3 regions of the Kitasatospora sp. NPDC004615 genome follow, and region 2 is predicted to be linked to each of the others. Evidence: riboswitches for the same ligand, from Rfam matches in the RefSeq annotation. Region 2 holds a riboswitch; each other region holds the start of a gene.

Region 1 (10,447 bases), on a different contig from region 2:
CCCTCGGCGGAACACCCGTCCGCTACGGCGACGGCGTCGCCGAACGGCTCCGCGAAGCCGCCCCCCACGGTGTGGACGCGGTCCTCGACCTGGTCGGCGGAGCCGCCGTCCGCGACGTCGCCGGGGCACTGCGCCGGCCCGGACGGCTGGTGTCCACCGCCGACCGCGCCACCGCCGAAGAGCTCGGCGGCGCGTACGTACGACGCGACGGCACCGCGACCGTGCTCACCGTCCTCGCCGAAATGGTCGCCGACGGGGCACTCGACGCGCAGATCAGCGCCAGGTACCCGCTGGAGCGCGCCGCCGAAGCCATCGCAGAGGTCGAGTCCGGGCACGCCCGCGGCAAGCTGATCCTGGAGATGAACCGCCCGTGAAAATCACCGAGTTGACACCCGGAGCGCCCTGCTGGGTCGAACTGTCCACCAAGGACCCCATCGCGGCCCGGACCTTCTACCACGAACTGTTCGGCTGGCGCACCGAACCCATCCCCGTCGAGAAGGCGATGGGCTACACCCGGCTCTACGCCGGCGAGCAACTCGTCGCCGGACTGGTCGGGTTGGCGAAGCCCGAACAGCCCACCGCGTGGAACATCAGCTTCTACAGCCCCGACGTCGACGCCACCGCCGAGAAGATCACCGCCGGCGGCGGCAGCCTGATCGTCCCGCCGAGGGACGCCTTCGACTGGGGCCGGTTCACCGTCGCCCGCGACCCCGGCGGCGCGGTCTTCTGCGGCTGGCAGCCCCTGACCCTGCGCGGCTGCGACGTGATGAACGAACCCGGCGCGCTCGGCTGGGTGGAACTCGCCACCCGCGACCCGAAAGGCGCCACCGAGTTCTACCCCCAGGTGTTCGGCTGGAGCGTCACCATCGGCGAGATGTACGCCCAATTCGGCCTGGGCGGACGGGACTTCGGCGGCATGATGGACATGGCCGACCAGTTCCCGGCCGAAGTCCCGCCGTACTGGATGCCGTACTTCGCGGTCGCCGACGTCGACCTCAGCGCGGAACGCGCCGCGCTGCTCGGCGCCACCGTCACGCTGCCACCCACCGACGTCCCCGACGGCCCGCGCCTCGCCGTGCTGCGCGACCCGCAGGGCGCGGTGTTCGGCATCCACGTGGCCTATCCGGAGAGTTGAGGCCGGGGCGGGTCGACCTGCCTGCGGGGCGCGGGAGTTGTGGCCGGTTCGCCGGTTCGCCGGTTCGCGGTTCGCCGGTGAGGCACGGGAGTTATGGCCGGTTCGCCGGTTCGCCTGCGGGGCGCGGGAGTTGTGGCCGATTCGCCGGTGAGGGACGGGAGTGGTGGTCGATTCGCCGGTGAGAGACGGGAGTTCACGCAGCGGTCCCGACTGCGTTGCGCGGCAAGGGAGTTCAGACCCTGGCCGACGGCAGGTCCGGCGACGGCGCGGTCGGCTCGCCCCGGCGACGGCGCTCGCGCAGCCGGGGCAGCGCGCCCGCCGCCCCGGCCGCCGCCGTCACCACCAGCGCCGACAGCGGCACCCAGTCGCCGAGGCGGACGTACCACGTCCGGGCCGCCGGATCGGCCGGCGACACCCGCACCGTCACCACCCCCGACTCGGCCGTGGTCAGGAGCGCCAGCCGCCGGCCCTGCGCGTCGTACGCCACCGACTCGCCCGTCAACGCCGCCTGCACCACCGGCCGGCCGGTCTCCGCCGCCCGGATCGCGCCCAATGAGGCGTGCTGCGCCGGGGCCCAGGTGGACTGGAAGGTCGAGGTCGCCGACTGGTAGACGATCAGCCCGGCGCCCTCCCGGGACACGCTGCGCGACATGTCCGGGAACGCCGACTCGAAGCAGATCAGCGCGCCGACCGGCAGCGGACGGCCGTCCCGGCCCACCACCGGCAGCAGGTGCAGCGAGTGGCCCGGCGCCCGGTTCTCGCCCGCCGCCGAGCTCACCCCCGCGATCCAACCCAGCAGCGGGCGCAGCGGAATGTACTCGCCGAACGGCACCAGCCGGATCTTCCGGTAGCGGGCCACGATGCCCGAAGGGTCGATCAGTACCGCGTCCTTGGAGATCCGGCCGTCCGCCTTCCGGGCGTCCTCGCCGACCATCAGCTGCGCGCCCGTCGAAGCGGACAGCGCCGTCAGCCGGTTCAGCGTCGCGCTGCCCCGGTCCAGGTCGGCGGTGGTCGAACTCTCGCCCCACACCACCAGGTCCACGGGCCGGCCCGCCAGCGACCGGGTGATCCGGATGTTCGCCTCCAACCGGGCCTGCTCGTCCGGAGTCTGGCCCGCCTGCACCAGCGCCACCGACGCCGAACCGCGCGAGGCCGGCGCGGCCTGCGCGGCGAACGCCAACGGACCCGCCAGCACCGACACCAGCGCCGTCGCGCCCGCCAGCAGCCGTGGCCACACGCTGCGGGCCAGCACCACAATCGTCAATGCGGTGTTGACGGTGACCAGCGCCCAGCTCACCAGCCACACCCCGCCGATCGAGGCCAGGCCGAGCACCGCCGGATGCTCCCACTGCGACGCGCCCAGCAACGCCCACGGCCCACCCAGCGCATGCCAGGACCGGGCGAACTCGGCACTCACCCACACCGCGGGGACCACCACCAGCGCCGCCGCCGACCGGCCCAGCGTCAACTCGCCGTGCAGCAACCACCACACGGCCAGACCCACCGGCGCCTGCAACACCCCGAACACCACCGCCAGCAGCGGCAGCGCCGGGCCGATCGACGGGATCAGCCAGTACATCGCCGTGAGGATGAACCCCGCGCCGAACCACCAGCCGCGCACCGCCGCCTCGCGCGCCCCGCCCGCCGCCCGCATCAGCAACAGCCCCGGCACCAGCGCCACCCAGGCCAGCACGGCCAGGCCGGCGCCCGGGAACGTCAGGACGGGCAGCGCGCCCGCGGCCAGCGCGCCGTAGCGCGCCGGGCGGGTGAGGGCGATTCGCAGGCTCATGTGGAAATTGTCCGCCCGGGCGGGGTGGAAGGCACCCCTATTCGATCACCGACATGTCGGTGTCGTCCGAGGTGCCGTCCGGCGTTCACCACGCGGGCCCGGTGTTCACTGCCCTGGCCCGGGTCATTCGCCTTCCAGGTCGCCCTCGGTCTCCAGGAAGACCTGCCGCAGCTCCGCCAGCAGCGCCTGGTCCGGCTCCGCCCACAGGCCGCGTTCGGCGGCCTCCAGCAGACGCTCCGAAATGCCGTGCAGGGCCCACGGGTTGGCCTCGGCGAAGAACTCGCGGTTGACCGGGTCGAGGACGTACTCCTCGGTGAGCTTCTCGTACATCCAGTCAGCGACCACGCCGGTGGTGGCGTCGTAGCCGAACAGGTAGTCCACCGTCGCGGCCATCTCGAACGCGCCCTTGTAGCCGTGCCGGCGCATCGCCTCCAGCCAGCGCGGGTTCACCACCCGCGCCCGGAACACCCGGGCCGCCTCCTCGGTGAGGGTGCGGGTGCGCACCGTCTCCGGGCGGGTCGAGTCGCCGATGTACGCCGCCGGGCTGCTGCCCGTCAGCGCGCGCACGGTGGCCACCATGCCGCCGTGGTACTGGAAGTAGTCGTCGGAGTCGGCGATGTCGTGCTCGCGGGTGTCGGTGTTCTTCGCCGCCACCGTGATCCGACGGTAAGCGCTTTCCATCTCCTCCCGGGCCGGGCGCCCGTCCAGCCCCCGCCCGTACGCGTAACCGCCCCACACCGTGTAGACCTCGGCCAGGTCAGCGTCCGTGCGCCAGTCCCGGCTGTCGATCAGCTGCAGCAGACCCGCGCCGTAGGTGCCCGGACGCGAGCCGAACACCCGGACGGTGGCCCGGCGTTCGTCACCGTGCTCGGCCAGGTCCGCCTGCACGTGCGCCCGGACGAAGTTCTGCTCGGCGGGCTCCTCCTGGCCGGCCGCCAGCCGCACCGCGTCGTCCAACAGCGCCACCACGTGCGGGAACGCGTCGCGGAAGAACCCCGAAATGCGCAGCGTCACATCGATCCGGGGACGGCCCAACTCGGCGAGCGGAATCGCCTCCAGACCCGTCACCCGGCGCGAGGCGTCGTCCCACACCGGGCGGACGCCGAGCAGCGCCAGTGCCTCGGCGATGTCGTCACCGGCCGTGCGCATCGCCGAGGTGCCCCACAGCGAAAGGCCCACCGACGGCGGGAACTGCCCGTCGTTGTCGGCCCGGTAGCGTTCGATCAGGGAGGCGGAAAGCGCTTGCCCGGTCTCCCAGGCGAGCCGGCTCGGCACCGCCTTCGGGTCCACCGAGTAGAAGTTCCGCCCCGTCGGCAGCACATTGACCAGCCCGCGCAACGGCGACCCCGACGGCCCCGCCGGAACGAACCCGCCCTGCAGCGCGTGCAGCACCGCGTCCAACTCGTCCGTGGTCGCGGCGAGTCGGGGCACCAGCTGCGCCGCCGCGAACGCCAGCACCTCGGAGACGGCCGGCGGCAGGCCTGCCGCGACCTTCGCGACCGCCGCCGGGTTCCAGTCCTCCGCCTCCATCGCCTCCACCAGCGCCCGCGCCTGCGCCTCGGCCGCGTCCGTCGCCCCCAGCGTCAGTGCTGCCTCGTCCAGACCGAGCGCCTCCCGCAGACCCGGCAGCGCACGCACGCCGCCCCAGATCTGCCGCGCCCGCAGGATCGCCAGCACGATGTTGACCCGGTCAGTACCGCGCGGAGCCTGGCCGAGCACGTGCAGACCGTCACGGATCTGCGCGTCCTTCACCTCGCACAGCCAACCGTCCACGTGCAGCAGGAAGTCGTCGAAGCCGTCGTCCTCCGGCCGCTCCGCCAACCCCAGGTCGTGGTCCAGCTTCGCGGCCTGGATCAACGTCCAGATCTGCGCCCGGATCGCCGGCAGCTTCGCCGGGTCCATCGCCGCGATGTTCGAATGCTCGTCCAGCAGTTGCTCAAGACGCGCGATGTCACCGTACGAATCGGCCCGCGCCATCGGCGGCACCAGGTGATCGACCAGCGTCGCGTGCGCCCGGCGCTTCGCCTGCGTACCCTCACCCGGATCGTTCACCAGGAACGGGTACACGAGCGGCAGATCGCCCAGGGCGGCGTCCGGACCGCACTCCGCCGACAGTGCCGCCGTCTTGCCCGGCAACCACTCCAGATTGCCGTGCTTGCCCAGGTGCACCACCGCGTGCGCACCGAACCCGCCGTCCTGCTGCGCCGCCGCGATCCAGCGGTACGCCGCCAAGTAGTGGTGGCTCGGCGGCAGATCCGGGTCGTGGTAGATCGCCACCGGGTTCTCGCCGAACCCGCGCGGCGGCTGGATCAGCACCAGCAGATTGCCCGACCGGAGACCCGCCAGCACGATGTCGCCGTCCGGGTTCTGCGACCGGTCGACATACAGCTCGCCCGGCGCCGGACCCCAGTGCTCCTTCACCTGCTCGCGCAGCGCCGCCGGGAGCGTGGCGTACCAACGCCGGTAGTCGGCGGCCGGGATGCGCACCGGGTTGCGGGACAGCTGGTCCTCCGTCAGCCACGCCTGGTCGTAGCCGCCCGCCTCGATCAGCGCGTGGATCAGCGCGTCGCCGTCGTGGCCGTGCCCGGTCCCGGTGTCCAGACCCGGCAGGCTGTCGCCCAGGTCCATGCCCTCCGCGCGCAGCCGCTCCAACAGCCGGATCGCCGAGGCCGGGGTGTCCAGGCCGACCGCGTTGCCGACCCGCGCATGCTTGGTCGGATAAGCGGACAGAACGAGGGCGAGGCGCCGCTCGGACGCCGGAGTGTGCCGCAGCCGCGCATGCCGCACCGCGATCCCGGCGACCCGCGACGCACGCTCCGGGTCCGCTGCGTACACCGTAAGCCCGTCCTCGTCGACCTCCTTGAACGAGAACGGAACAGTGATCAGCCGACCGTCGAACTCCGGCACCGCCACCTGCGTCGCCGTGTCCAACGGAGACAGCCCGTCGTCACTGCCCGCCCACTGCGCCCGCGACCAGGTCAGGCAAAGCGCCTGCAGGATCGGCCGGTCCAACGCCGCCAACTCCCCGGCGTCCCAAGCCTCTTCGTCCCCACCCGCCTGCGCGTCGGCCGGCCGGGTGCCGCCCGCCGCCAGCACCGTCGTCACGATCACGTCGGCCGCGCCCAGCTCCGCCAGCAGCTCCGGCTCCGCACCGCGCAGCGACGCGCAGAAGTACGCGCGGGCCTGCGCACCCTCGTCCTCGATCGCCCGGCAGAGCGTCTCCACGAACGCCGTGTTGCCGCTCATGTGGTGCGCCCGGTAGTACAGCACCGCGACGGAAGGGCCCTCCGAGGTGCGGGCGGTGCGCTCCAGCGGACCCCAGGACGGGGCCGAGGCCGGCGGCGCGAACCCGTGACCTGTCAGCAGCACCGTGTCCGACAGGAACGCACCCAGCTCCGCCAGGTTCTCCGGACCACCGTGCGCCAAGTACGCGTGCGCCTCCGCCGCGATGCCCGCCGGCACCGTCGACAACTCCATCAACTGCGCGTCCGGCGCCTGCTCACCCGTCAGCACCACCACCGGACGCGGCCCCGCGAGCAGCACGTCCAGCCCCTCCTGCCAGGCCCGACGCCCACCCAGCAGCCGCACCACCACCAGCTCCGCACCCTCCAGCAGGGCAGGCAGCTCGGCGGGATCCAGGCGTGCCGGATTGCCCCAACGGAACCGCACCGGCCCGCTCGACGCCCGGGCACTCAGCAGGTCCGTGTCCGACGTGGACAGCAACAGGATCATGCGAAAGCCCTCCCGGGCATCTCGAACAGCGCGGACAACCCGGTCAACCCGGTCAACCCGGTGGTGGGAGCACAGGTGCGATCGAGGACGCGGAACGGTCCGACGGGCGGCGCGATGGACAGCCCGGTGGACGTCGCAACGGACGGCCCGGGGGACGTCGCAACGGACGACGGCCCGGTGGATGCCCAGGTGGGGACAGAGCCCACAGGCACCCGCCGGGATGCGGGCATGCGGCAGCGCATGGCACGGACCTTCCTCGGGGTCCTCGCCCCGGGCAGTGGAGGACGGCCGGAGTTCCTGGCTCCCACGGCTCACTGAGCCGCGGTCACAGTGGCGGGACCGCACCGGATTCTCACCGGACTTCCTCCGCTGTGCCGTCGCTGGCAGCGGACACCCCGAGAGGTGCCCGCCCAGCATCGTACGGGTTGATGGCCCGTCGGCGGGAGTGTGACCTGCGACGCCCCACCGGTTCCGCCCCCGGGAACCCGTGCCGACCTGGGGATTTGACCCTGGCGCGGGACCTTCGGGCGAGCTCCGGGCGAGCTCCGGGCGACGGTTGGGGCTGCCACTCGGGTGGTGGCCGGGCTGGTGGCCGGGCTGCTGGTCGGGGCGGTGGTCGGGGTGGTGGTCGGGGCGGTGGCGCGAATCGCGGCCATGGGTATGCTCGCCGCCATGCCACCCACACCCGACGCCCTTGCGGCACCCTTCGTCGGGCCCGACCGAGGCCGCGCCGACGCCTGCCCCGGCGCGCTCCGCCTGCACCCCGCCGAGGACGGCCAACTCGCACGACTCCGCCTCCCCGGCGGGTACTTGACGTACCATCAGCTACTCGCCCTGGCCGACGCGGCCGACGCGCTGGGCGACGGCGAAGTCGAGATCACCTCCCGCGGCAACCTCCAGCTGCGCGGCCTGCGCGAACAGTGCGCCACCGACCTCGCCGAACGGCTCCGCTCCGTCGGCCTGTTGCCCTCCGACACCCACGAACGCGTCCGCAACATCGCCGCCTCCCCGCTCGCCGGCCTCGACGGCCGCGGCGCCCAGGGCGTCGATCTCCCGTACTGGGTGCGAGAGTTGGACGCCGCCCTGTGCGCCGCACCCTGGGCCGCCCGACTCTCCGGCAAGTTCCTGTTCGCCCTCGACGACGGCCGCGGCGACACCGCCGCCCTTGACGCCGATGTGACCTTGATCGCAATAGGCGACGGCCGCGCCCTGCTGCGCCTCGGCCGCGCCGACCACGCCTCCACCGTCGACCACCCCGTCCCCGCCGCCCTCGACGCCGCCCGCCACTTCCTCGACCTGGCCGCCGGCCGTGCCTGGCACCTGCGCGAAGTGCAGTCCGAACTGCCCGCCGGCGACGTGCCGCTGCCGCGATTCACGGGGGAGCGACCGGTGCTGGGTGCGATCCCCGGCGGTGGCGGTGGCGGTGGCGGTGGTGGCGGTGGTGGTGGCGGTGGCGGTGGCGGTGGCGGTGGTGGCGGTGGTGGTGGCGGTGGCGGGGTGTCGGTCGGGCTGCGGTTCGGCCGTGCGACCAGTGCGCAGTGGCGACTGCTGGCGGACGCGCTGGCGTCGGGAGGGGAGGGGTGCGGCGGCGACGCGAGCGGCGGCGGCGGCGCGAGCGTGCGGCTCACGCCGTGGCGGGGCGTCGTGGTGCCCGGAGCCGGTGCCGACTGGTTGCCACGCCTCGCCGACGCGGGCTTCCGGGTCGAGTCCGGCGGCCCCTGGGAGGGCGTCAGCGCCTGCACCGGTCTGCCCGGTTGCGGGAAAGCGCTTGCCGACGTTCGTGCGCAGGCCGTGCGCGCGATAGCCGCCGTTCCTGCTGTGGGGCTGCCCGTCCACTGGTCCGGGTGCGAACGGCGCTGCGGACACCCGGCCGGTCGCTGGGTCGACGTGCTGGCCACCGCGACCGGATACCGGGTCGCCGTGGACGGGCGGGCCCGCGAGGTCGGTCGGGGTGCGGGGGGTGGCGGCGCCGAGATTGTCCGTGCGGGTATCGGGTCCGGTGGGAGGGGGGTCGCGGGGGGTGGCGCCGAGGAGAACATCTATGCGGAGATAATCCGTGCAGGGATCAACTCGGCGGGCTGCAACACCGGCGACAAAAACAGAACCCAAAACGACAGAACCGGGCAGAACGGCACCGGGCAGAACGGCACCGGGCAGAACGGCACCGGGCAGAACGGCGCCGGGCGCAACAGCGCCGAGAACCACAGCGCCGAGAACGACAGCACCGAGCGCAACAGCGCCGAGAACGACATCGCCGAGGCAGTCGCCGAGGCGCGCAATGCCGAATGGCGGAGGACCGAATGATCGACTACGAGAAGGACGGCGCATCCATCTACCGCCAGTCCTTCGCCACCATCCGCGCCGAGGCCGACCTCGCCGCGCTGCCTGCCGACGTGGCCCAGGTCGCGGTGCGGATGATTCATGCCTGCGGCATGACCGACCTGGTCGAGGACCTGCTGTGGTCGCCGAACGTGGTCGCCGACGCCCGGCGCGCCCTGCATGCCGGGGCGCCGATCCTCTGTGACGTCAACATGGTTGCCAGTGGCGTGACCCGCAAGCGGCTGCCCGCCGACAACGAGGTGATCTGCACCCTCACCGACCCGTCGGTGCCCGAACTCGCCCGCGCCATGGGCACCACCCGCAGTGCCGCCGCGATGGAACTCTGGCTGCCCCGGTTGGAGGGCGCCGTGGTTGCCGTCGGCAACGCGCCGACCTCGCTGTTCCGGCTGCTGGAGCTGATCGAGGCCGGCGCGCCCCGGCCCGCCGCCGTGATCGGCGTCCCGGTCGGGTTCATCGGCGCCGCCGAGTCCAAGCAGGCCCTGGCCGAACACCCGGCCGCACTGGAACACCTGGTGGTCCGGGGCCGCCGGGGCGGCAGCGCGATCGCCGCTGCCGCGATCAACGCGATTGCGAGCGAACAGGAATGACTGAGCGTCAGGAAATCGACGGGGCCGGGGAGTCGGCGGCCGGGCGGCTGTACGGCGTCGGTGTCGGGCCGGGTGATCCGTCGCTGATCACGGTGCGCGCCGCCGAACTCATCGGCCGGGCCGACGTCATCGCCTACCACTGTGCGCGGCACGGACGTTCGCACGCCCGGGCCATCGCGGAGCGCTATCTGACGGGTGGTCAGATAGAAGAGCAGCTGATGTACCCCGTCACCGTGGAGACCACCGACCACCCGGGCGGATATCGGGGTGCGTTGGACGACTTCTACCAGGAGGCGTCCGACCGGCTCGCCGCGCACCTCGACGCCGGGCGGATGGTGGTCGTCCTCGCCGAGGGCGACCCGCTGTTCTACGGTTCCTACCAGCACATGCACAAGCGCCTCGCGCACCGCTACCCCACCGAGGTGGTGCCGGGCGTCACCTCCATCAGCGCTGCCGCCGCTCGCCTCGGCGCCCCGCTGGTGGAGGCCGAAGAGGTCCTGACGGTCATCCCGGGCACCCTGCCGGAGGAGGAGTTGACGGCGCGCCTCGCCGCCACCGACTCGGCCGTCATCATGAAACTCGGCCGCACCTTCCCCGCCGTGCGCCGCGCCCTGGAGCGGGCCGGGCGGCTGGACGAGGCGCGGTATGTCGAGCGCGCCACCATGGAAGGTGAGCGCACCGGCCGGCTCGCCGAGATCGAGGCCGACAGCGTGCCGTACTTCTCGGTCGCCGTCCTGCCCAGCCGGGTCGCCGCCCTCGACTCCGAGGGCAAGCCCTTCGAGGCGCTGGCGGTAGAGGGAGGGGAACTCCCCGACGGCGAACCGGCGTTGGGTGAGGTCGTGGTGGTCGGGACCGGCCCGGCGG
Region 2 (10,447 bases):
GGACGCGCCCGTGCACGGCGGCGGACCTGCGGGCGACGGTGGCGGCGGGCTCGGTGGTGTCGGCCGCGGACCGGCCCGCGGTGGAGCGGATCGAGCTGGCCAACCGCAGCGGCGCCACCTGCACGATGCAGGGCTTCCCGGGCGTCGACCTGGTGAGCGACGGGACGACCTGGAGCCTGCCGCGCTCCCGTTCGACGCAGGCCCGGCAGGTGACGCTGCCGCCCGGCGGTACGGCGTACGTGCTGATCGACTACCTGCCGTACCGGGGTCGCGGGCAGCGCGGCCAGTCCGAGTTCAAGGTCACCTCGATGGTGCTGACCCCGCCGAACGACACCGGCAGCCTCACCGTCCACTGGGAGGGCGCCAACCCGCAGGACCACCGCACCACCACCCAGCCGGACACCCAGGTCCGTCCGGTCACCGCCACCCGCTGAGCCCGCAGCCGGTCAGGACGCGGACGAGGACTCAGGGTCCGGACGGACCGCGCCGAGGATGGGGAGCATGGTGATGGGCGCGAGCTTGATCACCGTCCCCGGATGCGGGGCGTGCACGACGGTGCCGCCGCCCACGTAGAGCGCGACGTGGCTGGCGTCGTTCTGGTAGATGATCAGGTCGCCGGGCCGCAGGTCGCGCAGCGGGATCCGGTGCAGCGCCGCCCACTGCTCCTGGCTGGTGCGCGGGACGGGGACGCCGGCCGCCAGCCAGGCCTGCGAGGTGAGGCCGGAGCAGTCGAACGCATCGGGGCCGGTGCCGCCCCACAGGTACGGCTTGCCGCGCTGGCCGAGCGCGAAGGTGATGGCCTTGCGGCCGGCCTCGGACGCGCTGCCGCCGGGGCCGAACACCCCCGCGGCGAGCATCTGCTGACGGGACTCGTCGGCGCGGTCGTAGTCCAGCTGCTCCAGCAGTTCGAGCTGGTCGGCGGGGGTGGAGTCGAGCAGCTGGGCGGTCCGGGCGGCGGCGGTGCGGGCCTGCTCCACGGCCTGCTGGGAGTCCTGCGCGGCGGCGGCCGCCGCCTCCTCGGCCTGCCGTGCCTGCTCGGCGGCCAGCACCAGCCGTCCGCGGGCCTCGCGCACCTCGTTCAGCACGTCGGCGGCGCTGTGGGACCGTTCGAACGCCTGGTGCTGGTGGCCGAGGAAATCCTCGGCCCGTTCGGAGAGGAACAGCCGGGCCAGCGGGCCGAGCGACCCGAGCGCACCGTTGCGGTACTGCTCGGCGACCAGTCGCGCGGCCTGCGTCTCCGCCTCCTCGACCCTGGCCCGCTGGTGGTCGGCCTCGGCCGCCGCGTCCGCCGACTCCTTCTTCCTGCGCTCGAGTTGGACGCCTGCCGCGGTGGAACGCTGCTCCGCCGTCTCGGCCTCGTGCCGGACCTCGGCGAGGTCCTTGCCCAACTGGTCGAGCGCCGCCCCGGCCGGCTGACCGGCCACTTCCTCCCCCGCTGCCTCGCCATCGGCCACCTCCTCCCCCACCGACTGGCCGGCCTCCTCGCCGGCCTCCTCGCCGGCCTGCTCGCCCGCCGTCTCGCCGTCGGCCGACTCCTGGACGGTCTCGTTGTCCGGAACGGGCAGCGGCTCGGCGACCGCGGGTGCGGCGATCGTCAGCAGCAGCGCCACGACCAGCGCCAGCACTGTCGCTCGCCAGGACCGGGAGGTGCCACGGGACATGAAAGTCCACCGCCCTCGTTCAACTGCACCGGACGCGCCACTGACCGGTCGGGCCCCCTGAACCCACCGGCCGCCGCACATCCATCGGATGATCGGAACCCGGCCACTCTGCCACCCGCCCCACCCACTCCCCCGCAGGCCGGGCCCCGGATCCCCGAGTCTCACTCACCCGGCGGCAGCCTCCCCCACGACGGCCCAACCCAGCTTGCGGGCCTGCCCGGCGACGATGTCGAAGTCCGCCGAGGCCCGGAGCGACGCGACGACGGCCCGGGTCAGCGGGGCGCCCGCCAGGACGGCTGCCACCGCGTCCCGATCGACGGACCGCTCGTAGTAGTCCTCGGCGAAACCCACGAAGGCGTCCGGGCTCCCGTCCACGACGAGGTCGAACAGCCAGCCGCCGCCGTCCGACTCGTGGGGGCCGAACTCCACCGGCCCGCACCGCCAGGCGCTGTCACCGGCCTCGCGCCACGCGCACACCGAGGCGTCGAAGAACCCCTCGAACTGGAACTCCGGCTCCTTCGCGTAGCGGGCGAGCGAAGCGGGCAGCCCGTCGAGCAGCCCGGGCCAGTGCGCGCGGTCCTCCTCCCGCCACGGCGTCGCGTCGCTCTCGTGGTCGAAGCCGTAGAGGAACACCCCGGCCGGGTCGAACACGATCGCGTACAGGTCGCCCCCGCCGTTCTCCATCCGCGCCAGATCCACGCCCTCCCGCCAGCCGGGCACGAACGTGTGCATGAGGCCGTACCCGTCGAGGATCACGTCGAGCATGGCGATCGCCCGGCAGCGGTCGCGCAGCACAGCGGGTTCGGGCAGCACGGACACCAGTTCACGAACAGTCATGGCGCCCATTCAACAGTGCGTCACCGACACCCCTGACCTGCGCCTTCGCTCCGCCCGGGAGCGGGGGCGGCGGGCCCGTGGTTACGTGGGGCGCATGACCGGTCGTCAGCGTTCGGGGTACCTGGGGGCGGCGGGCGCGTTCGCCGTCTGCATGGCGGGCACCACGCTGCCCACGCCGCTGTACGGGCTGTACCAGGAGCAGATCGGCTTCTCCGAGCTGATGGTGACGGTGGTGTTCGCCGTCTACGCGCTCGGGGTGATCGGCGTGCTGCTGCTGGTCGGCAACGTCTCGGACGCGGTGGGGCGGCGCCCGGTGCTGCTGGTCGGGCTCGGCTGCGCGGCGGCGGCCGCGGTGGCGTTCCTGGCGGAGGGGGGTCTGCCGCTGCTCTTCCTGGGCCGGCTGCTGTCCGGACTGTCGGCGGGCCTGTTCACCGGCACCGCCACCGCGTACGTGCTGGAACTCGCCCCGCCCGGCCGCCGGGCCCGCGCCGGGTTCGTGGCCACCGCCGCGAACATGGGCGGCCTCGGCCTCGGCCCGCTGCTGTCCGGGCTGCTCGCCGAGTACACCTCCCACCCGCTGACGCTGCCGTACCTGGTCCATCTGGCGCTGCTGGCCGCCTCGTTCGCCGTCACCTGGTCGCTGCCCGAGACGGTGCCGGACGCCGAACCGCTGCGTGCGGCGCGCCCGCGCCGGCCGAGTCTGCCGCCGCAGGTGCGCGGGGTGTTCGTGCCGGCCGGGATCGCCGCGTTCGCCGGGTTCTCGTTGCTCGGGGTGTTCACCTCGGTCAGCCCGGCGTTCCTCGCCGAGAACCTGGACGTGCACAACCACGCCGCGGTCGGCGCGATCGTCTGCCTGGCGTTCTTCGCGTCCACCGGCGGCCAGCTGCTGGTGCCCCGACTCGGCGCGGCCCGGGCGATCCCGCTGGGCTGCCTGGTGCTGATCGCCGGACTCGGCCTGCTCGCCCTGTCCCTCGCCACCGACACCCTGACGCCACTCGTCCTGGCCGCGCTGGTGGGCGGCACCGGCCAGGGCATGGGGCTGCGCGGAGCCGTCGGCGAAGTGGCGGACGCGGCCCCCGCCGAGGAGCGCGGCGGGGTGCTGTCGGCGCTGTTCGTGGTGGCGTACTTCGGCATCTCGGTACCGGTGATCGGCATCGGCCTGCTCAGCGGCCCGCTCGGCCTCACCCACGCCGGCCTGGTCTTCGCCGCCTGCATGGCCGCCCTGGCAGCGGCCTCCGGCATCTACCTGCTGCGCCGCGACGTCCGCCCGCCCGCGGTACTACGGAATCACCGCGACGAGGACGCCAGACGATGAGCGGTCGGGGACGGGCGGTGGCGGCGGCGCTACCCGCCCGACGCCCCGTCAGTGAACCGCCTCCGGGAAACCCTCAAGACGCTCGCCGACCCGCTTCCGCGGCAGCGGCCCCGCCGGACAACCACCAGCAGGCTCCGACCTGCCACTGACCACCGTCACCACCCGCGCCGGCACAGCCCCCGCCGCACCACCAACCCCTCGGCGCAGGCGAACAGTGGCTCCACACGGTCGACGACCACATGCGCGGACGTCAGCACCAGCCGTCCGCCGGCCGCGTGCCAGGACCCGGGCCCGCCCGTCCCGTTCACTCCGGCGAGCCGGAGCCGTTCCACTCATGCCCACTTGTGGGAACCCTGGAGCCCGCGCGCCGGCCCCGCAGGTGAGAGCCCGGCGCGCGGGGCGGAGGGTCAGGAGGTCTTGGTGATGAGCAGCACGGTGTACGTCCCGCACTGGGAGCCGTTGACCTGGTTGCTGACCACCCAGCCGGCCGGGATCGGGGACGGGCCGCAGACCACCATGCTGGTCTGGGTGGTGACCTTCGTCAGCGTGTACACGGTGTAGACCCCGCACAGTCCGGAGTTGCCGAACGCCTGGGTGATCACCCAGCCGGCGGGGATCGGCGACTGTCCGCAGACGGTCAGGCTGGTCTGGGTGGTGACCTTCGTCAGGGTGTTGACGTTGTAGGTGCCGCAGGCCGAATTGTTGCTCTGCACCTGGGTGATGACATACCCGGACGGGATCGCGGACTGGCCGCAGACCTGGAGCGTCGTCTGGTCGGCGACCTTGACCAGCGAGTACCCGGGGTAGCTGCCGCAGCCGGCGCCGCTCTGCATCGTGGTGATCACCCAGCCGTCGGGGATGCGGGAGTTGGAGCACACCTGGAGCGAGGTCTGGGTGGTCACCAGCGTCACCGTGTACGTCCCGTAGGTGCCGCAGGCGGGCGAGTTGGGCTGGATCGCGGTGATCACCCAGCCGGGGAGGATCGCGGACTGGCCGCAGTCCTGGAGCGTGGTCTGGGTGGTGACCTTCAGCAGGGAGTACTGCGGGTAGTTGCCGCAGCCGGCGCCGTTCTGCGAGGAGGTGATCACCCAGCCGTCCTGGATCGGCGACATCGCGCAGGCCTGGTACGAGGTCGCCGTGGGCGGGATCAGCGTCACGGTGTACGTCCCGTAGGTGCCGCAGGCGGGCGAGACGGTCTGGACCGCGGTGATCACCCAGCCGGGGAGGATCGCGGACTGGGCGCAGTCCTGGAGCGTGGTCTGGGTGGTGACCTTCAGCAGCGAGTACAGCGGGTAACTGCTGCCGCAGGTCGGGCCGGTCTGCATCGCCGTGATCACCCAGTGGTCGGGGACGGGCGAGTTGGAGCAGGCCTGGATGGTGGTGGCGTCGCCCAACTCCGTGATGGTGAACAGCCCGTAGCCGCTGCACCCGGCCCAGTTCTCGCTGGTGATCACCCAGCCTGCGGGGACGGGGGTGTACCCGCAGATGGTGGTCGTCGCTCCCTGCGCCACTGCCGGAGCGGCCTGCGCCGTCGGCGCGCTCACAAGCGTGACGGCGCCCAGCAGGACGGCCATCACCGCGATCCATCTGGTCAGTGTCTGCCGAAGTCCTGTCATCTCCGTTGCCCCTCCTGGTCGGTGTCCGGCGCGGTGAGCCTGGCAGGCCGCCGGGTCCGTGAACAGACCGCGTCCCACCTGCGGCGTTACCGCCGGATCGGGGCCGAAAACCGTTCGCCCACCCCTGCACCGCCCTGGTCCACCGCGCCCCTGGGGATCGGCCCCCGCGGAAGGACGACACCCGGCCGGGTTCGAAGGCGGCAGCTGGTTGACGGAGCATCCGTTCCCCAACGTGCCTCCCACCTGCGGCTGCGCGGGAGGGACCAGGCAGAATCGGCGTCATGCGTACCCTTCTCGTCATCGGCATCGGCGCGGGCGATCCCGACCACCTCACTCTGGAGGCGGTCAAGGCGATCGGCCGCACGGATGCGTTCCTGCTCCTGGACAAGCCCGAGGAGCGCCAGGACCTGATCCGGTTGCGGCGACAGATGATCGCCGAGCACGGGCGGCCCGGGCACCGGGTGGTCGAGTTGATCGACCCCGCGCGCGATCGGAGCACGGCCGCGTACCGGGAGGCCGTCGAGGAGTGGCGGGAGCGGCGGGCCGATCTGGTCGAGCAGGCGGTGATGGAGGAGCTGGCGGACGGCGAGACCGGTGCCCTGCTGGTCTGGGGCGACCCGGCGCTGTACGACAGCGTGACCGCCGTGCTGGACCGGATCCTGGCGCGCGGCCGCACCGAGTTCGAGTACACCGTCATCCCCGGCATCAGCAGCATCTCGGTCCTGGCCGCCCGCCACCGCACCACCCTGACCCGCACCGCGCGGCCGGCGCGGATCACCACGGGGCGCCGCCTCGCCGCCGAGGGCTTCGGGCCGGGCTCGGAGGACGCGGTGGTGATGCTGGACGGGCAGGCCGCGTTCACCAAGATCGACCCGGCGGGTGTGCACATCCACTACGGCGCCTACCTGGGCACCGAGGACGAGATCCTGGCCTCCGGTCCGCTCGCCGAACAGGCGGACCGGATCGCGGAGTTGCGCGAGCAGGCGCGCGAACGCAAGGGCTGGATCATGGACAGCTACCTGCTGCGCCGCACCGAGGACTGACCCCGCACACCCATCGAGCGGACGGGTGCGGAGCCCAACTCCCCCACCCGTCCGCCTCGTTCTAGACTGATCGCGCAACTGGTTCGCGCACTGCCTCTGGGCAGGCGCGTCGTAAGAGGGAACCCGGTGGGAATCCGGGACTGCCCCGCAGCGGTGAGTGGGAACGACCGCCGTCATACGCACTGGGTCCGGACGGGCCCGGGAAGCGACGGCCAGTAGGTGTCCGGGCGTCGGCCCGGGCGGGGCCCACGAGTCCGAAGACCTGCCCGTTGCCCGGGTGCGACCGCTCGCTCCCGGCCCTCCGGTGACCTCGTGGGCGGGTCGGCCAACCATCGCTCGGGCAGGCGCAGTTGACAGCGCAGCACGACTCGCGGGCCTTCGCTTTCCGCGGTGTCGTCGGACCCAGGTTCGAGGCTCGCGAAGGAGAGTCCCCTTGACCACGAGGTCCACAGCCGCGGCAACTGTCCACGGCTACCCCCGTCAGGGCGCCGACCGGGAACTGAAGAAGGCCGTCGAGGGCTACTGGAAGGGCAACGTCACCGCTGACGCGCTGCTCGCCGCCGCCGCCGAACTGCGCTGTGCCAACTGGCGTCAACTGGCCGGCGCCGGCATCACCGAAGTCCCCACCGGCGACTTCTCGCTGTACGACCACGTGCTGGACACCACCGTCGCCGTCGGTGCGATCCCGCCCCGGCACCGGGCCGCGGTGGACGCCGACCCGCTCGCCGGCTACTTCGCCATGGCGCGCGGCACCCAGGAACTCGCGCCGCTCGAAATGACCAAGTGGTTCGACACCAACTACCACTATCTGGTACCGGAGTTGGGGCCGGACACGGTGTTCGTCGCGAACTCCGCCAAGCAGGTCGGCGAGCTCCGCGAGGCACTCGGCCAGGGCTACCGGGCCCGCCCGGTGCTGCTCGGCCCGGTCAGCTACCTGCTGCTCGCCAAGGCCGCGCCCGGAACCCCGAACGGTTTCGAGCCGCTCACCCTGCTGGACCGGCTGCTGCCGGTATACGCCGAACTGCTGGCCGACCTGCGGGCCGCCGGCGCCGGATGGGCCCAACTGGACGAACCGGCGCTCGTCCAGGACCGCACCCCGGCCGAACTGGACGCCGCCGCCCGCGCGTTCCGCGACCTCGGCACGCTGACGGACCGTCCGAAACTGCTGGTCGCCTCGTACTTCGACCGCCTCGGCGAGGCCCTGCCGGTACTTGCCGAATCCCCGGTCGAGGGTCTGGCGCTGGACTTCACCGGACCGGCCGCCGGCAACCTCGCCGATCTCGCCGCGGTCGGCGGCCTGCCTGGCAAGCGGCTGGTCGCGGGCGTGGTGGACGGCCGCAACGTGTGGATCAACGACCTGGAGAAATCGCTGGCCACCCTCGCCACCCTGCTCGGCCTCGCCGACCGGGTGGACGTCGCCCCGTCCTGCTCGCTGCTGCACGTCCCACTGGACGTGGTCGCCGAGCGCGACCTGGACCAGCAGATCGGCCGCTGGCTGGCGTTCGCCCGGCAGAAGGCCGCCGAGACGGCCCTGCTGGCCCGCGCCCTGCGCGAGGGGACCTCCGCCATTGTCTCCCAACTCGCCGCCAACCGGGCCGACTTGGCGTCCCGCGCGGCATCCCCGATCACCCGCGACCCGGCCGTCCGGGCCCGCGCCGCCGCCGTCACCGACGCCGACACCCGCCGCGCCGACCCGTACCCCGTCCGCGCCGCCGCCCAGCGGGCCCGGCTCCAGTTGCCGCCGCTGCCCACCACCACCATCGGCTCGTTCCCGCAGACCGACGAACTGCGCACCGCCCGCGCCGAGTTGAACGCCGGACTGCTGGAGGAGGCGGACTACCACGCGCGGATGGCCGACGAGATCCGCGAGGTGATCGCCTGCCAGGAACAGGCCGGCCTGGACGTGCTCGTGCACGGCGAACCCGAACGCAGCGACATGGTGCAGTACTTCGCCGAGCAGCTCACCGGCTACCTGACCACCCGGCACGGCTGGGTGCAGTCCTACGGCACCCGGTACGTGCGGCCGCCGGTGCTGGCCGGTGACATCTCCCGCCCGTCCCCGATGACCGTCGACTGGTACGCGTTCGCACAGAACCTGACGGACCGCCCGGTCAAGGGCATGCTGACCGGACCGGTCACCATGCTGGCCTGGTCGTTCGTCCGCGACGACCAGCCGCTCGCCGACACCGCCCGGCAGGTCGCGCTGGCGCTGCGCGACGAGGTCGCCGACCTGGAGGCGGCGGGCGCGGCGGTGATCCAGGTGGACGAGCCGGCGCTGCGCGAGACGCTGCCACTGCGCCGGGCCGGGTGGCCCGGGTACCTGGACTGGGCGACCGGGGCGTTCCGGCTGGCCACCTCGCCGGTGCGCTCCGACACCCAGATCCACACCCACATGTGCTACGCCGAGTTCGGCGAAATCCTGGGCGCCATCGGCGAGTTGGACGCGGACGTGATCTCCCTGGAGGCGGCCCGCTCGCACATGCAGGTCGCCCACGAGCTGGCCGCCGCCGACTGGTCGGCCGAGGTCGGCCCGGGCGTGTGGGACATCCACTCGCCGCGCGTTCCGTTCCCCGCCGAGACCGTCCTGCTGCTGCGCCTGGCGCTCACCGCCGTCCCCGCCGAGCGCCTGTGGGTCAACCCCGACTGCGGCCTGAAGACCCGCGGTTGGCCCGAGACCCGCGCCGCGCTCCACAGCCTGGTCGCCGCCGCCCACACCCTCCGCGCGGAGCTGTCAGGCTGACGGCCTGTCGGACTGACGCGCTGACGGCCCTGGTGGTTCAGACGTCGAACCGGACGCCGGTCAGCCGCTCCGACAGCTCCCACAGCTCCCACAGCCGCCGTGCACACGCTGGTGCAGTCGCTGCGCTACCAGGTGCAGGCCGACACGCCGTCCGTGCGGGTGCAGGAGGTGGTGTTGCCCTGGTCGACACGGCGATGACGGCGGACCGGGAGGGCGCGGTCCGCAAGCTGTCGGCCGCCGAGGCCGCCGCCACGATCGTCCGGGGCATCGAACGTGGCCGCCCCGTCGTCGCGGTGGCGCCTCCCGCGCCCTGCCGGCGCTGCTGCGCGTGCACCCGCCGATCGCCCACCGCATCCTGCGGGACGGCTGAACACCGCCCTGGTTCTCGGCCGGAATTCAGCTCTGACGACGGCCCTACGACCTCACCACCGGCAGGACGTTCTCCCGGTACGACTTGCCCGGGTCCTTCGGATCCGCCGCGGAGTTCCCGCGCGGTGCGAAGTCGCACGCGATGTACGTGTCGAACCAGAAGTAACCGTCCTTGTCGGGGCCGCCGTCGCGCCGGCCGCCCACCCGGGCGCAGCCGATCTTCGTGGTGGACTTCCACACCAGCTGGGTGAAGTTGCCGGTCTCGCGGGAGAAACCGGGCTTGCTGTAGTCGTAGGACGCGGCCCCCGCGTACCAGGAGTCCACCGCGTCCTTGCAACCGTCCGGCGTGTAGCCGCCTTCGGGGTTGTCGCCGGCGAACGAGCTCCAGCTGAGGGTCTCGCCGTACGCACGGGCCAGACCGTCGTGCTGGAAGCCGCCCGGCTCGGAGATCTTCTGTGCGCGGGACTTGGCGTACTCCACGATCTCCGGATCGATTGCGAGCGGAGGTGCCTGGTGCTTGGCCCGGTACGCGTTGATGGCCGTGAGGCAGTCGCTCTGGAACCCGTTGTCCGTCCGGTCCGCGAACGCACGCCGCACCGGACCGGCAGCCGTCGCGGGCTGCATCACCGTCATCATCGCCACGGCCGCCGCAGCCGCCGCCAGGGCAACCCTGCGGACCTGAGGTGCAATCAAGGAGTCCTCCTACTCACGCTGAGCCAACTGCCCTGCTTAACGCCCTCACCTCCCCCAGGGCACGACACCCGGCCGACGGTGCGGCGCGCACGCGGACCTGCGCAATCGTTGTTACAGCCTCGGTACGTCCGCCCAGTGTGTCGGTGGCGGGCGCTACAGTCCGCCCGTCGTCG
Region 3 (10,447 bases), on a different contig from region 2:
CCCGGCCGCGAACCGGTCCGTCCGGTCGTTGAGGCGCTGCTGGAGCGACGGCCCCTGCGTCTTGAGGTGGGTGAGGACGGCGCGGGCGGCGACCATCGACACCGGGTGCTGGATGTAGGTGCCGCCGAAGAAGGTCGTCTCGCCGGGCGGGTAGCTGGCGTCCCCGTAGCTCCAGTAGCCGCCGTCGACACCGTCCATGATGTCGGCCCGTCCGGCGATCGCGCCGATCGGGAAGCCGCCGCCGAGCAGCTTTCCGTAGGTGGCGAGGTCCGGTGTCACCCCGTACAGCTCCTGCGCGCCGCGCAGCGCCGGGCGGAAGCCGGTCAGCATTTCGTCGAACATGAGGATGATGCCGTGGCGCTGCGTGAGTTCGCGCAACTCCCGGACGAACTCGACCGGTTGCAGGGACGGGTGGCGGCTCTGCACCGGTTCGATGATGCAGGCGGCGATGAACGGCGCTTGCTCTTCGATGACGCGCAGCGACGCCGGGTCGCCGTAGTCGAGGACGAGCAGGTCGGCGACCGCGCTGTCCGGGATGCCGATCGACACGGGCGCGGTCGCGTGCTCCTCGCCCGTCCCCGCCGCGCGGCCGAGGACGTTGTCCGCGTGCCCGTGGTACGAACCGTGGAACGTCACGATCTTCCGGCGTCCGGTGGCGGCGCGGGCGAGCCGGATCGCGGCCGAGTTGGCCTCCGTTCCGGAGTTGGCGAACGCCACCCGCTCCATGCCGGTGATCTCGGCGAGCAGCTCGGCCGCCTCGCCCGTCTCGGCGTTGCGCGGCCCCAACTGCACACCGCGAGACAGGTGTTCGCGTACGGCCTCGCGGACGAACGGCGGCTCGTGGCCGAACATCAGCACACCGAAGCCCATGGTGATGTCGGTGTAGCCGTTGCCGTCGATGTCGGTGATCGACACGCCGGAAGCACCGCGCGCCGCGATCGGGTACAGCATCTCCTTGGTGCTGGAGCGGAAGCCGACCACGGCCCGGCTGTCGGCCAGCACCCGGCGGTGGCGCTGCGCCAGCTCCTTCGACGTCGGCGTCTTCGCGGTGTACCGGCGGACGAGCTCGTCCAGGTGCCGCTTGCGGCTCTCCGGCCCGGTGCCGCTGGCCATGCCGGAGGCGCGGTCGACGGCGACCCGCGGGCCGTGCATCTTCGGTGCGGCGCCGGACGGCACGGGCGCGGTCGGCTCGGACGGCGCAGCAGCGGTCGGGGCTGCGCCGGCCAGCTGCTCGGCGATCCGTCGCGAGAGTTCCGCCATCGCGGAGAGGTCGCTGTCGGCCGCGGCGGTGACGGCCGCGATGCCGTCCTGGTGCTGCCGGGCGCTCATCGGCCACCGGCCGGGGTGGACGCGCCGCCGGGCAGGGAGGCGAGCTGACGGGTCACCAGTTCGGAGAGCTGCGTCATCATCTGGAGCTGGATCTGGGTGAGTTGCTGGATCTGGCGGGCCAGGTCTTCGATCTCCTGACGTGTCGCGTACACCGGGGCGGCGGGCTGAACCGCGGGGGCGACCTGCGTGGGGACGACCGGCGCAGGAGCGGGGACGGGCGCGGAGACGGGCGCGGGGGCAGGAGCGACGGGCGCGGGGGCAGGAGCGGCGGGCGCAGCAGGGGCGGGTGCCGGGGCGCCCGGGATCCGGCCCACGATCAGCTCGGCCAGCAGCCGAGGCGTGCCGGCCTCCTCGAACAGCTCGCGCATGGCGATCTTGACCTGGTGTTCCTGCTCGATGAGCCGCAGCATGTGGATCAGCTGCAAGGAGTCGGCGCCCAGGTCGAAGAACGAGGTGTCGTCGTTCACCGTCCCGGGGTCCGCCCCCAGCTGACCGACCGTCACTTCGACGATGTGATGGCACACGTCGTCGGCGGTGATCGTGCCTGCGTTGCTCAGTTCCACTGCGTCCTCGTCTTCCGTTGGTTCACCGAATGCGCTGATCGCCGGTTCGGGGCCTGTCCAGTAGTGCCGGCGCTGGAAGCGGTAGGCGGGCAGCGGGGTGCGGCCGCCGCCGGTGCCTTCCAGCAGGTGGTGCCAGTCCACGGGCGCGCCCGCGCAGTGCAGGGCGGCGGCTGCGGACCACAGGGGGTCGGTGCCCGCGCCGCGGCGCATCGCCGAGGCCACGGTGGCGGTGGGCAGGGCGCGTCGGGCCAGGCCGCCGAGGGTGTGGTGCGGGCCGATGTCGAGCAGCACGGGATCGCCCGCCCCGAGCGTCGCGAGTACGGCGTCGAACCGCACCTCTTCCCGGGTGTGCCGCAGGAAGTAGTCCGCGTCCGGTACCCAGCCCGCAGGGCGGAGGTTGCCGTCCAGCCCGCTCACGAAGGGGATGGTCAGTGGCCGGAAGTCGATGCCTTCCAGGACCGTGCGGAACGCTCCGAGCGCCGGTTCGGTCAGCGCGGTGTGGAAGGCGCGGTCGACCGGGAGCCGCTCGCCGGGGATGCCGCGTTCGGCGAGCAGCGCGAGAAGCTTCTCGGCCGCTTCGACCGGTCCGCCCAGGACGTGCGAGCGTTCGCCGTTGGCGACGGCGATCTCGAGTCCGGGGATCTCGGCGGCCAGTTGTTCGGCGGTGGTCCGGTCGGCGGCGACGGCGACCATCGCGCCGGGCGGGCAGCCTTGCATGAGCCGGCCGCGTTCGGCGGTGAGCCGCAGGCCGTCCGCCACGGTGAGTGCCCCGGCGGCGGCGAGCGCCGCGTACTCGCCGGCGCTGTGCCCGGCGACGATCGCGGGCCGTACGCCGGCCCGGTCCCACATCCGGGTGAGTGCCGCCTGGAGGGCGAACAGTGCGGGCTGCGCGGTGCCGGTCGGCCAGGTCTGGTGCTCGGCGGTTTCGGTGCCGGTGCGGAACGCGTCCAGCAGCGGTGTGCCGTACTCCCGGCGGTACTGGGCCTCGCAGGCGTCGAGGACGTCCGCGACCTCCCGGAACCTGCCGTCGTGGGCGGCGGCCATGCCTCGGGAGGGGCTGCCCTGGCCCGCGAACAGGAAGCCGACGGGGGTCGCGCCCTCGCGCGGGGCGAGGCCGGTCCACACCGGACCGCGCCCGCCGCCCGCGGGGGCCGGGCCGGTCAGCCAGCGGTCGAGCGCGGCGGCGAGTGCCGCGGGGCTGTCGCCGCGCACGGCGAGCCGGTGCCGTCCGTGGGTGCGGCCGAGGGCGGCGGTGGTGACCAGGTCGGGCAGGGCGGTGTCCGGGTGCCGGCGCAGGTGGGTGCGGAGGGCGCGGGCGTTCGCGGTGAGCGCCTGCGGGTCGCGTCCGGAGACCAGCAGGACGCCGGGCGTGGGGTGGGCGTCGTCCGCCGGCCGGGGGGACGCGGGCGGCGGCTCCTCCAGCAGGACGTGGGCGTTGGTGCCGCCCATGCCCAGCGAGGTGACCCCGGCCCGGCGCGGGCGGCCGTCCGGCTGCCAGGGCCGGGCTTCGCGGGGGATGTAGAAGGGGCTGGTGTCGAGGTCGAGCGCCGGGTTGGGGTGCTCGAAGTTGGCCATCGGCGGGATCACCCCGTGCTGTACCGCGAGCATCGCCTTGATCAGGCCCACCAGGCCCGAAGCGACGTCCAGGTGGCCGATGTTGGCCTTGGTCGACCCGAGTGCGCAGTAGCCGGTGCGGTCGGTGTCGACGCGGTACGCCGCGGTGGCGCCGTCGAACTCGATCGGGTCGCCCTTGAGTGTGCCGGTGCCGTGGGTCTCCAGCAGGCCGATCTCGTCCGCGCCGACCCCGGCCGTCTCCAACGCCCGCCGGATCGCGCCCTGTTGGCCGACCGCGCTGGGCGCGCTGAAGGTGTGTTTGGCGGCGCCGTCGTTGTTGACGCCCCAGCCGCTGATGACGCCGTGGACGGTGTCCCGGTCGGCGACGGCCCGGTCGAGCCGCTTGAGGACGATCGCGGCCACGGCGTTGCCGCCGACCGTGCCGTCCGCAGACCCGTCGAACGCCCGCACCCGGCCCGTCCTCGACAGGATCGAGCCCTTGACGTACTCGTAGCCCAGCACCTGCGGCGTGTGCACGGCCGTGGCCCCGACCAGCGCGATGTCGGTCTCGCCGTCCAGCACCGCCTGCGCGGCGGTCTTCACCGCGACGAGCGAACTGGAGCACCCCGTCTGGATGTTGACGGACGGGCCGGTCAGGTCCAGCCGGAAGGAGGTGCGGGTGGCGGTGAAGTCGGGAGAGTTGCCGATCACCACCTGCAGGCGGGAGAGCCAGTCGTCCGCGAGCGCTCCCTGGAACACGTTGTTGAGCAGGTAGGTCTGCATCGGATACAGCTGGTACCCGGTGCTGGCCCAGACACCGATGCGCGCACCCGGGCGCTCCTGCGGGTAACCGGCGTTCTCGAGTGCGTGATAGGCGACTTCGAGGAACAGGCGGTGCTGCGGATCGGTGTAGGAGGCCTCTCGGCCGCTCATGCCGAAGAACGGTGCGTCGAAATGCGAGATGTCGTCCAGGACGGCGCTGGCGCCCACGAAATCCGGTGCCCGGTACTTCTCGGGCGGGATTCCGGCGGCGGCAAGTTCTTCTTCCGTGAAATGCCGGACGCGGTCCTCGCCTTCGCGTATCAGCCGCCAGAAGTCGTCTGCGGTGTTGGCGCCGGGAAGGCGGAGCGCGAGCCCGATGACGGCGACCCGGCGGTCGTCGGGAGCGGTCATGTCCGTCCTCCTTCGGACGCGGGGACCCGGTCGTCGACCGCTTCCTCCGTCTTCCGCTCACGCGCCGGGGTGGCCCGTCCCGCGACGGCGCCGCGCACCAGCAGCAGCAGGAACCCGACGCAGAGCAGGATCGCCAGCCCGTGCAGGCCGCCCACCACCTGCAGCGGCGAGAAGTGCTCCAGTAATGCGCCGCTGAGGATCATGCCGAGGCCGAAGCCCAGGTTCTCCACCGACGCCGACAGGCCGAACAGCCGGGCCCGCTGCGCGTCCGGGGTGGTCTGGAGCCGCGAAACGTAGGCGACCTCGGTCAGGCCGTCCGCCATGCCCGCCACCAGGGACACCACGACCGCGAGGGCGGTCGGCAGCCCGCTGAAGACGAGGATGAACGCGGCCGACATCACGCAGGCGCCCAGCGCGAAGATCCGCTCACCCGGGCTGCGGCCCGTACGGGAGGTCCAGCGGGACAGGATCTGCTGCATGGCGATGTTGCCGATCGCCCAGGTCGCCCAGAACTGGCCGATGAACGCGGCCGGATGGGCGTGGTCGAGCGCGTCGGAGTAGATCGGCAGGGCCACGTTGTGGGACGAGGAGCCCAGGCCGTCCACCGCCCGGACCAGGACCATCACGGCCACCACGGGCATCGACCGCAGCAGCACCAGCGTGGCCCACCGTCCGCCGCCGCCCGCCGGCTCGGCCTTCGCGGCGGCTGGGGTCTCCTTCTCCCGCGCGGCCTCGGTCCGGATCGGCAGCGACAGCAGCACGCTCGCCGAGACGACGAACGACAGCGCGTCGAAGGCGAAGGCCCAGCGGTAGCCGAGTTGGGAGACGATGACGCTCGCGGAGCCGAACCCGGCCACCATCGCGAGCGAACGGCCGGTCGCCAGAAGGCTGTTGGCCCTGGTCCGCAGTTCCGCCCCGACGATCTCGGGCACCGCGCTGCGCAGCGACACCCCCGACACCGTCGAGCAGGCGCCGGCGATGACGGCCAGCCCGAACAACAGCGCGACCCGGGCGCCCGACGGCGCCAGCAGCAGCAGGACCAACGCGGCGGCCTGGGTGAGATCCGCCCCCACCATGAGCCGCTTGCGCGGAATCCGCGACGCGAGAGCGCCCGCGACGACCCCGGACGCCACGCTCGTCAGCAGCCGCACCGCCATGTACAGACCGGCCGTCAGCGCGCTGCCCGTCAGGTGGTAGACGAAGACGTTGAGCGCCACCATGTTCAGATAACTGCCGTACGCGGAAACCGCGTTGCCCGCGACGAGTAAGCGGAAACGCTTCACCTCGGCCCACCCCCAAATCCGTGACATGGACGCGCCTGGTATGGATTGCCGCAGTCTAGGAAGGTGAAGATCCTCATGGCAAGACCTTCACAAAGCAGTTCGGATTTCGATGCCGAGGTAAGCGAACGGCAAAGCCCCGGACCGGATGGGGCTGCCCGGTCCGGGGCGATGAGGGCGCTGACGGTGCGTCAGGAGACGTTCAGCGTGATGTCGTCGAGGACGAACGAGGTCTGCTTGGTGTAGTCCTCGGCTCCGGTGAACTTCAGCGTGACGCTCTGGCCGGCGTAGGCGGCGAGGTTGAAGGTGCGCTGCTGGTAGCCGGCGGCGGCGTTGACGTTGGAGTAGGTGGCCAGGGTGGTGCCGTTGGCCGTGACGGTGAGGGTGTCGAAGACGGTGGTCGGGGACGACGCGGTGTCGATGTGCAGCCAGAAGCTGAGGTTGTAGCTGCTGCAGCCGGTCGGCAGGGTGACGGTCTGGGCGAGGGTGTCGGTGTTGGCGGCGCCGTAGCCGTCCAGCCAGACGTCGTAGGTGCCGGAGTGGGCGGGCTCGCTGGTGCTGCTGTTGATGGTGCTGGCGCCGCCGCTGTTGGTCTCGGTCCAGCCGGAGGTGCTGCCGGTCTCGAAGCCCGGGTTGGTGATCAGCTGGGTGGGGGTGCAGGTGGTGCCGCCGCTCGCGGCGACCGTCCAGGTGAAGGTGGCGGTGGCGGACGGCCCGGTGGAGTCGGTGGCGGTGGCGGTCACCGCGCTGGTGCCGGCGGTGGTGGGCGTGCCGCTGATCAGGCCGGTGGCCGGGTTGACGGTCAGTCCGGCGGGCAGGCCGGTGGCCGCGTAGGACAGCGTGCCGCCGGCGGTGTCGGTGGCGGACAGCTGGAGGCTGGTCGCGGTGCCGACGGTGGCGGTGCGGGCGCCCGGGTTGGTCAGCGAGACCGAGCCGGTGTTGCCGCCGGAGCCGCCGCCCTGGGCGAGCCAGTCGGTGGCGTTGAGGGCGAGCGCGGCGTCGGTGCCGGCCGGGTCGTTCCACCCGTTGTAGAGGGTGTTGCCGGGCTGGCCGGTGCCGTCGTCGATCGGCGAGGAGTCGCCCCAGATCGCCACCCGGCCCTTGCCGAACGTCGAAGTGACGAACGCCGCACCGGTGTTGCCGCTGTAACCGGTGCGGTAGACCAGGCCCTTGACGTTCGGGTTGTCGGCGGGCTTCAGGGTGAAGGTGGTGCCGTTGCGGATGATCGAGCCGGTGACGGTCCCGAACGGCCCGTTGATCACCGGGTCGGTGGCGGAGGAGATCGCCCGCGGGTTGTCGGTGGTGATGTTCAGGAGGTCGACGGAGAAGCCGAACGGGTCGTTGTTGTTGACGCCGTTGCTGGTCAGCAGGTCGTTGATGATGGCCGGGGAGTCCCAGCCGTCGTTGTTGCGGTCGCTCTGGGTGTGGTCCGAGATCAGGAACAGGCCGCCGCCGTTCTGCACGAACGTCATCACGGCGGTCTTCTCGGCCGCGCTGAGGCGGATGTTGGGCTCGGGGATCACGAACTCGTCGAAGTTGGCGAGGTCGAGCGCGCCGCCGGTGCCGTAGGTGATGGTGTTGCCGGCGGGCAGCGTCTTCAGGCTGTAGTTGCCGGTCTTCTGCAGCGCCACGCCCCAGGCCGAGATGGCGCCGGTCCAGCTGGTCTCGCTGGTCGGGTTGGCGTTCTGCGCCAGCGGGTCGGGCTGGCTGGTGGAGATGATCCAGTCCGCGTTGCCCGCGGTCTCCGCCTTGGTGTTGTCGAACAGCACCCGCTTCGGGGTGCCGGTGGCGGCCGCGGCGGCGTTCTTGGGGGTGGCCGCGGTGGCGTGCTGCGGGACGGCGCTCGCGCCGGCGGCGACCACCAGTGCGGCGGCGGCGAGGGCCAGCGGGCGGGCGGCCTTCCACGTTCTGATCATCTGTCAATCTCCTAGGACCACAGGAACCATGGGGTGTGGTGCGGTGCGCTACGCGCGTAGGCGGGCACACGCTGCCATGGTGGGGTAATCGGAGCTTGAACGGAACATGTCGATCACACGCCGTCCGCAATGGTGCGGTTTGTCCCTACGTGAGGGTGATCACCTTGCGGCGGCGACAGCCATGAGCCCGGAACGCCAGGTGGGACGGCATTCCGGGCTCACGGACGGTGGCGCCGCGTCAGGCGGCCGCGGGTTCCAGCACGGACGGTGGCGCCGCGTCAGGCAGCCGCGGGTTCCAGCAGGGCCGGGACGGGACGCGGGTGGCTGTCGGCGTCGATGGCGACGAACGTGAGCCGGCCGGTGGCGACCCGGGTGACCGGCCCCGTGGCGTTCCAGCGCTCGGCCGTGACGGTGACATGGACGGTCATCGAGGTACGCCCCGCCCGCTCCAGCTCCGCGTGCGCGGTGAGCAGGTCACCGGCCCGGACCGGGGCCAGGAACGCCATGCCGTCCACCGCGGCGGTGACGGCCGGACCCTCCGCGTGCCGGGCGGCGGCCGCGGCGGCGGCGTCGTCGATGAGCTTCATCACCACGCCGCCGTGGATGGTGCCGTACAGGTTGGTGTCGTGCTCACTCATGATGTGCGCGAGCGTCACCCGGGACACCTGTGCGGGCTTTGCGGGCTTTGCGGCGGACACCACAGGTGCCACGGTCTGATCTGCCACGTCAACTCTCCTTCGCGAGTCGCGGCTGGACGATCCGCGGCACCGGTGGGCACCGCGGGCGGCGGCAGGTCTTCGGACTCGCGGGCATCTCCCCAGGAGGGCCTGTCTACTGGCCGTCGCTTCCCGGACCGGTCGGGCCCAGTGCATGTGACGGCGGTCGTTCCCGCTCACCGCTGCGAGGCAGTCCTGGACTCGCACCAGGTTCCCTCTTGCGACGCTCCAGCCCTGGCTCGGACGGGGGCGAACCGCTGCCCGACCAGCCTATATCCCCATCCGAGGTGCTCAGTCCGCCCTCCGGCCGGGAGGCCTGGGAGCTGTCGGCCCGCGGGGCGTCGGGGCCGACTTCGACGGCGGGGCGGCGGAGGGGCGGGGGCGACCGGTGGGAAGGTCGCGCCCCCGAGGGGGTCAGTTCGCCGGGCAGCCACGACGCGTCGGGCGGGTGAGGGTCGGACCGGCGGCCGGCGCAGCGCGACGGCCTCGACGGCGACGGGACCGGGTCCGCCGGGCGATGTCACGGGCGTCGGCGCGGGCGTCGGCGCAGGCGTCGGGGTGGGCGTCGGCGCAGGCGTCGGGGCGGGTGGGGGCGGGTCGATGGACAGGCGCGAAGGCCTCGACGGCGACGGGAACGAAGTAGCCGTGACCGGCGGGGAGGTCACGCGAGGCGCTCTGCCCTGCGCCCGCCCGGAGGGGTGTACGTCCGCCGGGCGGTGCCACGGGACGTCGGCACGGGCCGGGGGGCGGATCGGCTGCCGGGCGCAGCGCGAACGGCTCGGCAGCGACGCGACCGCAGGGCGCTCCGCGTGGAGTGACGTCAGTCCACCAGGCGCGGCACAAACGAACCCGGCAGCAACACGACCGCGAGGCGCTCCACCCCAGAGGCATCAGTCCGCCGGGGGCGCCACGGGGCGTCGGCGCGGGTCGGGCGCGGCGCACAGGACTCGGCAGCGGCGGGACCGCCCGGCGTCCGCCCGGAGGGGGTCAGTCCGGCGGGCGGTGCCACGGGCCGTCCGGCGCGGGTGAGGGACGGGTCCGCGGCCGGGCGCAGCGCGCGGGGCTCGGCAGCGGCGGGACCGCCCGGCGTCCGCCCGGAGGGGCGTCAGTCCGCCGGGCGGTGCCATGGGGCGTCGGGGCGGGTGGGGGTGGGGGTGGCGGTCAGGCGGAGGGCGTAGGTCTCGGCGGAGATGGGGCCGAGGTAGTGGTGGCCGGTGAGGTGGCACCAGGCGGGGAGGTCGAGGGGGGCGGCGGGGTCGGTGGCGTGGACGTGGACGATGGTGCCGGCGGGGGCGTCGGCGATGGCGGCGCGCAGGCGCAGCAGCAGGGTGACGCAGAGCAATCCGCGTCCGTCGACGGTGAGTTGGGGCGTCTGGTGGTCGGTCATCGCTTGGCCCGGGTGGCGGCGGTGGCGAGGGCGGGGAGGATCAGCAGGGCGAGCAGGCCGCCGCCGAAGGCGAGGACGGGGTAGCCGGCCAGGTCGACGACGGTGCCGGAGGCGAGGCCGCCGGTGGCGCCGGAGATGGCGATGGCGACGTCGATGCTGCCCTGGGTCTTGGCGCGGGTGGCGAGCGGGACGGCGTCGGTGAGGATCGCGGTGCCGGAGACCAGGCCGAAGTTCCAGCCGAGGCCGAGCAGAACGAGCGCGAGGGCGAGCAGTGGGGCGGAGTCCGCGGGGGCGACGGCGGCGAGCGTGCCGGCCGCGAGCAGGGTGAGTCCGGCGGCGGCGCCGATGGCGAGCGGGCCGTACCGGTCGACGAGCCGTCCGGTGAGCGGGGAGGGCAGGTACATCGCGGCGACGTGCAGGGAGATGACGAATCCGGCGGCGGCGGTGCTCTGTCCGGCGTCGTGCATGTGGACGGGCGTCATGGTCATCACGCCGACCATGACGAGCTGGGTGACCACCATGACCTGCG

What was found. Region 2 has a riboswitch for cobalamin ahead of metE (5-methyltetrahydropteroyltriglutamate--homocysteine S-methyltransferase). Riboswitches for the same ligand answer to the same signal wherever they lie in the genome.
Region 1: another riboswitch for cobalamin. It lies ahead of cobN (cobaltochelatase subunit CobN); the one in region 2 lies ahead of metE (5-methyltetrahydropteroyltriglutamate--homocysteine S-methyltransferase).
Region 3: another riboswitch for cobalamin. It lies ahead of ACFYS8_RS01335 (acyl-CoA thioesterase); the one in region 2 lies ahead of metE (5-methyltetrahydropteroyltriglutamate--homocysteine S-methyltransferase).

The regions. Positions count from the first base shown of each region.
Region 1 covers NZ_JBIALQ010000001.1:364,667-375,113, reverse strand. The annotation lists gene ACFYS8_RS01725 (NADP-dependent oxidoreductase) at 1-374, shown strand, start outside; gene ACFYS8_RS01720 (VOC family protein) at 386-1,135, shown strand; gene lnt (apolipoprotein N-acyltransferase) at 1,368-2,924, opposite strand; gene cobN (cobaltochelatase subunit CobN) at 3,048-6,656, opposite strand; cobalamin riboswitch at 6,931-7,069, opposite strand; gene ACFYS8_RS01705 (hypothetical protein) at 7,233-8,960, shown strand; gene ACFYS8_RS01700 (precorrin-8X methylmutase) at 8,957-9,583, shown strand; gene ACFYS8_RS01695 (precorrin-2 C(20)-methyltransferase) at 9,580-10,447, shown strand, end outside.
Region 2 covers NZ_JBIALQ010000004.1:22,336-32,782, reverse strand. The annotation lists gene ACFYS8_RS15020 (DUF4232 domain-containing protein) at 1-434, shown strand, start outside; gene ACFYS8_RS15015 (C40 family peptidase) at 447-1,661, opposite strand; gene ACFYS8_RS15010 (hypothetical protein) at 1,827-2,498, opposite strand; gene ACFYS8_RS15005 (MFS transporter) at 2,593-3,813, shown strand; gene ACFYS8_RS15000 (hypothetical protein) at 4,221-5,429, opposite strand; gene cobF (precorrin-6A synthase (deacetylating)) at 5,711-6,472, shown strand; cobalamin riboswitch at 6,535-6,757, shown strand; gene metE (5-methyltetrahydropteroyltriglutamate--homocysteine S-methyltransferase) at 6,906-9,212, shown strand; gene ACFYS8_RS14985 (CAP family protein) at 9,627-10,274, opposite strand.
Region 3 covers NZ_JBIALQ010000001.1:280,348-290,794, forward strand. The annotation lists gene ACFYS8_RS01315 (MupA/Atu3671 family FMN-dependent luciferase-like monooxygenase) at 1-1,329, opposite strand, end outside; gene ACFYS8_RS01320 (type I polyketide synthase) at 1,326-4,619, opposite strand; gene ACFYS8_RS01325 (MFS transporter) at 4,616-5,902, opposite strand; gene ACFYS8_RS01330 (putative Ig domain-containing protein) at 6,091-7,815, opposite strand; gene ACFYS8_RS01335 (acyl-CoA thioesterase) at 8,094-8,540, opposite strand; cobalamin riboswitch at 8,607-8,751, opposite strand; gene ACFYS8_RS01340 (sulfurtransferase TusA family protein) at 9,637-9,918, opposite strand; gene ACFYS8_RS01345 (MFS transporter) at 9,915-10,447, opposite strand, start outside.